DNA from 2 places in the Glutamicibacter arilaitensis Re117 genome. Region 2 is predicted to be linked to the other one. Evidence: riboswitches for the same ligand, from Rfam matches in the RefSeq annotation. Region 2 holds a riboswitch; the other holds the start of a gene.

Region 1 (3,405 bases), 360 kb from region 2:
CCGCCGGTCACCAGCCCTACGGCCAGATTGTGCCTCGGCAGGTCGTTCAGCGCGTTCTGCACCAGCCGGGCGAAGAACGGGATGCCGGCAATGGTCATGGGCACGGCGGCCGCGGCAATGCCGATGGTGGTGCCGGTGACCCATTTGGTGAACGGTATGATCGCTGCCATCAGCACCAGGAACGGCAGGGAGCGCCCCATGTTGGCGATCCAGCTGAGCACCGCATGGAGGCGCGCCCTCGGGAAGAGCCCCTGCCGATCGGTGTTGTATAGCGCGATGCCCATCAGTCCTCCGAGGCTGATGACCAGGGCCATGACGATTCCGACCATGGCCCAGGTCTGGCCGTAGGCCGGCAGCATCAACGCGGGCAATTGCTGCCACGGAGTGTCGGTGCCCACGGCTGCGCTTTCAAATGGGATTCTCATGCGTTGGCCTCCACCAGTTCGTGATTGTTGCGGGCCAGGCTGCCCGGGTCGGCCTGCAGGCCCCACCCGTCCAGCAACCGGAGCAGGTCCTGAGGGGTCGCGCCCTGCACGCCCAAGCGCACTCGGCCCAAGGTCCCCTCATGGTGCGCCTCGACGGCGCCGCCAAGCAGGGCCACCGCGATCCCGTGCTCGATGCCCAGGCGGGAGATCCAGCCGGGATCGACCCGGTCCTTGCGGTAGGCCACCGTCACGGCATAGTCGAAGCCTGCCGGCAGTTCCTCGGACCGCAGCGGCAGCAGCTTCTCCCCGGTCGCCGAGCCAGGCGAGGCCACCAGCTCATGCAGGGCTCCGTGCTCGGCAATGCGCCCGCTGGCCAGCTGGGCGACCTCGTCGGCCACATGCCGCACCACATCCATCTCATGGGTGATCAGGATGATGGACAGGCCCAGGTCGCTGCGCAGCGAATCCAGCAGCCCCAGCACCTGGTGCGTGGATTCGGGATCCAGGCCCGAGGTGGCTTCGTCGGAGAGCAGCAGCCGCGGCCGCAGGGCCAGGGCCCGGGCGATGCCGACGCGTTGCCGCTGGCCGCCGGAGAGCTGCCCGGGATAGGCGTCCGCCTTCTCCAGCAGCCCGACCCGGTCCAGCAGCTGGGCCACCCGCTGCTGCATTTCGTGGTGGACCACCCCGAGGTTCCGCAGCGGAAGTGCCACGTTCTCGGCGACGCTCAGCCGGCTCAGCAGGGCCGAGTTCTGGAAGATCGTGCCGATGGCGCGGCGTTCGGCGCGCAGCGCCCTGCCCGAGAGCGCGCCGAGGTCCTTGCCGTCGATGAGGATCTGCCCGCTGCTGGGCTTCTCCAGCAGCGAGATGCAATGGGACAGGGTCGATTTGCCGGCCCCGGAAGGGCCGACCACTGCCGTGATCGAGCCTTCCGGCACCGACAGGTCGATCCCCTTGAGCACTTCGATGCGCCCCTGCGCGGTGTCATAGTGCTTGTGCAGATCCTTGATCTCAATCATGTGCTGCGTGCTCCTTGGCTGTTGCACCGTGAAGGACTGCCCAGGGCCGAGGTTGAGCCGGCTCGTAGCCAGGCGTGGCCCGGTGGCAGCCACTGCTCCATCGGTCCTGGCGGTAGCACCGTCCCGCGGTTCGGGTGGTTGCTGCGACGTCAACGAGCCAGGTCTCTCGGTCGCTCTGGATGGGTTGCCCGGCCTTGGCGGCCAGGTGTTCCCAGTCTGCGTTCCATGTCCGAACCGAGCCAAGAGTTGCGCAACACTGCGACATCACGTCATCCCCGGACTGGAAAAGCGGGCTGCCGGCGTCATTTTCGGCGTCATGATTTGTCGCATTGCCCCTCATGTGACCCTTTGAGTAGGAGGTGCTCCTGCGGATTTGCGCTCAGCCGGGGGGCCTTCTCCGGCAACCGCCGGCAATTGGTGCCCCGGCCCGGCATCGGGAATACGCGCTGCTGGCCTACGGTTGGAATCACTGACTGCTTTTGAAAGGACTGCCATGAAGATTGCCGTGACCGGAGCCACCGGACAGCTTGGAAATCTAGTCGTCGATGCGCTGCTGGCGCGCGGCGCGAAGGCCGCTGATCTGGTTGCCATTGGACGTTCAGCGCAGAAGCTGGAACCGCTGGCGGGCAAAGGCTTGGAAACCCGCGTTGCTGATTACAACGTTGAGCAGGCACTGATATCCGCGCTGAAGGGCGTAGACAAGTTGCTGTTGATTTCAGCCAGCGAGGTAGGCCAGCGCGTGGCGCAGCATGAGAACGTCATCAACGCCGCCAAGAAGGTGGATGTCCAGCTGATCGCGTACACCTCTATTGCCAACGCTTTGACCGGCGGAATGAAGCTTGCCGAGGAGCATATCGCCACCGAACGCCTGCTGGCCGGTTCCGGCATCGATTACGTGCTGCTGCGCAATGGCTGGTACATCGAGAACTACACGGACCAGCTGATGGGCTACCTCAACAGCGGCATGGTGCTCGGTGCCGCCGGCGAGGGCAAGATCAGTGCAGCGGCTCGGGCCGATTACGCCGATGCCGCCGCGGCGGTACTGCTCTCGGAGGAGGAGCAAAGTGGCAAGATCTACGAGCTGGGCAGCGACAAGCCGTTCACCCTCACCCAGCTCGCTGGCGCCGTTGGCGCTGCTGCCGGACAGGATGTTGCCTACCAGCAGATGGATCCCGAACAGCTGGAAAAGATCTATGCGGATGCCGGAGTCCCCGCAGCATTCGCCCACATTCTCGTCGATACCGATCTGCGCGTTCGCGAAGGCGCGCTAGAGGTCAACTCCGGCGATCTGGCCAAGCTGATCGGCCGGACTCCGGCTTCCCTGGGCAAGGTCATCAAGGAGAACCTGGACAAGTAATCCATGGGGCTAAGAGTTTAATCGGGCAGTCATTCGCGGCATTCAATGCCGTGGTGGCTGCCCGACTGTTTTACGTGTCATAACCAAACATATTCGCTGGACAAGGGCGGAATTAGCGCACGGATAACAAGTGCTGCGTGTCACAACCACGCACGGCATACCGTTCCCGTAAATTTGCGCATACTTCATCCCCACCTTTCCAGGAGATCAAAGTATGTCACGAGCACGATTACGGTCAGTTGCCTGCGCGGCAGTTATCGCCTTGGGCCTGGGCGCTTTCTCAGCCCTTCCGGCGAGCGCGGAACCACGGCACACCCAGAAAGACTCGACGGCCATTGGCACCGGCGGGGCAGTTTCCTCGGTAGACCCGGAGGCCACCGCCGCCGGCATTGAAGTTCTGCGCAAGGGAGGCAATGCCGTGGATGCGGCCGTGGCCACTGCGGCGGCACTGGGTGTCACCGAACCCTACAGCGCGGGCATTGGCGGTGGCGGATATTTCCTCTACTACGATGCGAAGTCCGGCAAGGTCAGCACCATTGACGGCCGCGAGACCGCACCAGCTGGCATCTCCCATGATGCTTTCATCGACCCGGCAACGGGCGATCCG
Region 2 (3,405 bases):
CCATGGCGTTCATCGAATCCATGACGACGCTGCGCCGGCGCACCCGGCATCCACAGGGCAGCTGAATCAGGCATGGAAAATGCCGGTACAGGCGAAGCTGTACCGGCATGCGCAAGGTGTCGGGCCGCTAGCTGACGCTGACGTCGAAGATCAGGCCCAAGCAATAGGTGACGGCAGCCGCTCCCCAGCCGATGGCCAGCTGGCGCAGGCCTCGTTTGAATGGGGACGCGCCGGAGAGCAAGCCGACGATGCCGCCGGTAATCATCAAGGCGATGCCAACCAGCACCACGGAGATGATGACTGCGCTCAGGCCGGATAGGCCGAAGATATAAGGCAGGATCGGCACAATAGCGCCGGACGCAAAAAGGAAGAACGAGGTAGTGGCCGCTCCGGTCGCCGATCCCAGCTCTTCATGTTCTTTTTCAAGTTCTGCGCTGCGGCCTTCTGGGTTCAACGAGAAGCCGGGATTGCAGTCACAGGTGAACATGCCCATGCGTTCGGCCGCACGGTGCTCGGCATCCTCATCGCTCATTCCTCGGGCCTTGTAGATCAGCAGCAGCTCGTTGGCATCGAGGTCCAGGTTCGGGGCTGCAGTGAGCGTGACCTGGGTTGGGCGCGAAGCGGTCAGCAGCTCGCGCTGGGAACGTACTGAGACGTATTCGCCAGCGGCCATGGACAGCGCACCGGCCAGCAAACCAGCAACGCCGGAGAACAGCACGAAGGTTGCCGAGACACCGGTGGCGCCGATACCCATGATCAGCGCCAGGTTGGAAACCAGCCCATCGTTGGCACCGAAGACCGCGGCGCGGAAGTTGCCTGAAAGACGTGCGCGGCCAGCGGTAGCCAGCGCACGGACTACTTCCTCGTGGACCTGTTCGTCGGCTGCCATCTGTGCGGTGGCATCCTTGTCATCACGGTAGGGGGAGCTGCTTTCCGAGCGCTGGGCCATGGCCAGCACGAACACCGAGCCCAAGTGCAGTGCCAGGAAACGCAGCATGGTGCGGCGCAAGGATGGACGAACGTCTTTGACGTGTCCGCCGAGCTTGGTCCGCCAGTGTTCTTCGTGGCGTGTTTCGGCTTCGGCCAGGCCTAAGAGGATCTGCCGTTCCTGCCCGGTTTTCTTCTCCGCGAGGGCACGGTAGATGGCCCCTTCGGCGATTTCGTCGGCGAGGTATTGCCGCCATCGCTTAATCTGAGTTTTGCTTGGTTCGCTTGCTGAGTGCTGTGACATCGTGAAGATGACTCTCCTAGTACATGGAGTTTCCCAATGAAACCCGTGGGTCGGATCAGCTACCCAGTTTAGTCAGGGCTCCGTTGCTTGGGAATTTGGCAAGGCTAAAAGCAAATTTCTTGCCTGCAGGATCTGCGATTGCTGGCACTACGAGCAGCAAATTTGATGTTTCCGGGTCGAAGATCGGCCGTCTCACGCCCCGGGCAAGGAGTCGTTCAAGCCGCAGCGGATCCGCTACATATCGGATATGCCAGTGGCCTTCGGCTTTGAACTGCACCTGTCCGGTCTGGCGGTCGATGATTGGCAGGATTGGATACGTCATGGGGCTGCATCTCTCTGGCGAGCTCTTGCCCGTGCAACTGTTGATGCGCGGACCGCTTCCTCATCCGAACCACCCATGAACTTGGGGTTGGTGTGCGGCCAGTCGGAGCTTGGCGCCGCATCTCGTGAAGCAACAATTCTGATGCTACTGCCGGGGTGGGGACTTGAAGAAGTCATGGGGCGAAATATGACTGCCGCTTCGCTGCTGGAACCAGATGCAGTCGGCACACCAGGCCATCGAGCTGTTCACGACTCATAGGCAGTTCCCTAGGCATCTTCGGTGGGGTGAACGGGGCAGAATGAATGCCGATAGAGATCACCGCGTGTTTACCATTGGTAAACTTGCTCCGCAGGCCTTGAAACCGAAATGGATTGGGCTTTGCCGCTATGAGAATCGTCGATGGAGCCAAACGATGAAAACCTTGCCAGTTGAACCAACCGGTGCAGCGATCAATATTGGCGCGCGGCTGCGCGGGGTGCGCCAAACCCAGCGCATGACCATTGACCAAGTCGCCGAGCTTTCGGGACTGACCAAGGGCTTCCTCTCACGCGTCGAGCGCGACCTGACCAGCCCGTCGGTCTCGACCCTCTTGCGGCTGTGCGAAGTACTGAGCATTGAAGTCGGTACGCTCTTTGAAGTTCCGGAAACCAAACTTGTGCGACTGGAGCAGGCTCCTCGCGTTTCCCTCGGCGGTGATGGCATCACGGAGCAGCTGGTTACGCCTCGCAGCGAAAAGCGGGTGCAGATGATCCGTGCCGAGATCGCGCCGAAGGGCACCGGCGAAGCGGAACTGTATTCGGTGGATTGCGAGCTGGAAGTGCTGCATGTGATTGGCGGCAGGTTCGTGCTCGTATTACCTGATCAACGAGTGGAACTCGAAGCTGGCGACACTATAACTTTCCCCGGCCGTGAGCCGCACAGCTGGGAGAACGAGTCCGACCAGACCGCCGTGGTTACCTGGACGCTGATTCTCTAGTTGTCCGTCTCCAGCTTCTGTTCTGGAGGTGGGACAGTCCCTGCGCAGCCTTGCGTTGGCTGGTGGGCCGGCAAACCGCGTATTCTAGAAGCATTGCGTTGATTTGGGCGCTGGGATCGATAAGTGATGGGAGAGGTGTGAAAACACGGGAACCGACCACAACGCATGACCAATTGCGCAGCATCAGCTGGTGGGCTTCGATACTTTTCGGTGTCCTTGTCGGCACCACCCTGACCTGGATCCGCACCCAGCGCAATTTCTTTTTCATCGGCGCTGCGATTCTGGCGATCGTGATCGTGACCATCGGGGTGCGCACGATTCGCCGCCGCGCACGCTTCCCACTGATGGCCCAAGCGCATACCTCGTGGGTCTATATGTTGTGGACCGGGGTCTTGCTGATCTTGGCTGGACCAGTTCAGCTGGTGTACGTAGCCGATGATCTTTCTGAACTGACTATCAAGTCACTGATCATGTCCGCAGGTTTTTGCCTAGGTATCCATGAGGTCGATCGTGCGCTGGTTAAAGCCAGCAAGAAGCACTCTGACGAGAGCTGATCATCTTCATTGGGCGAAATAGCCTGAAATATAGTCAAAACTCCAAGACTTTGGCACCACGCGCTGGAAGTGCTTGCCCAGCAGAATCGTAGTTCTGCCAGCTGAACGCCAAGAACATAGTTGAAGCGAACGCCGCCACCCAATCCCGGGTGGCGGCGTTCTACATTTCTCCTGGATTCTTGTGGCGGAGGAAGCCTGATCTTGACGTGATCCAGCAGACAAAATAGCATAATAGAAAACTGAAGTTTCGTATTAGACAACTCTGGCTTTTGTGCTGTTGTGTCTTGGGGAGGAAGTTGCGATGAAGGAAATCCGTATCGAG

What was found. A riboswitch is a leader RNA that binds a small molecule or an ion and turns the genes downstream of it on or off. The one in region 2 is predicted to bind S-adenosylmethionine.
Region 1: linked by a shared signal. The riboswitch ahead of AARI_RS01720 (methionine ABC transporter ATP-binding protein) and the one ahead of AARI_RS03410 (hypothetical protein) in region 2 are both predicted to bind S-adenosylmethionine.

What each region holds. Positions count from the first base shown of each region.
Region 1 covers NC_014550.1:277,293-280,697, reverse strand. The annotation lists gene AARI_RS01725 (methionine ABC transporter permease) at 1-425, opposite strand, end outside; gene AARI_RS01720 (methionine ABC transporter ATP-binding protein) at 422-1,441, opposite strand; SAM riboswitch class I at 1,536-1,627, opposite strand; gene AARI_RS01715 (NmrA family NAD(P)-binding protein) at 1,935-2,798, shown strand; gene ggt (gamma-glutamyltransferase) at 3,013-3,405, shown strand, end outside.
Region 2 covers NC_014550.1:641,668-645,072, forward strand. The annotation lists gene AARI_RS03400 (LOG family protein) at 1-65, shown strand, start outside; gene AARI_RS03405 (VIT1/CCC1 transporter family protein) at 128-1,231, opposite strand; gene AARI_RS03410 (hypothetical protein) at 1,287-1,553, opposite strand; SAM riboswitch class IV at 1,570-1,683, opposite strand; gene AARI_RS03415 (cupin domain-containing protein) at 1,966-2,529, shown strand; gene AARI_RS03420 (hypothetical protein) at 2,667-3,083, shown strand; gene speB (agmatinase) at 3,385-3,405, shown strand, end outside.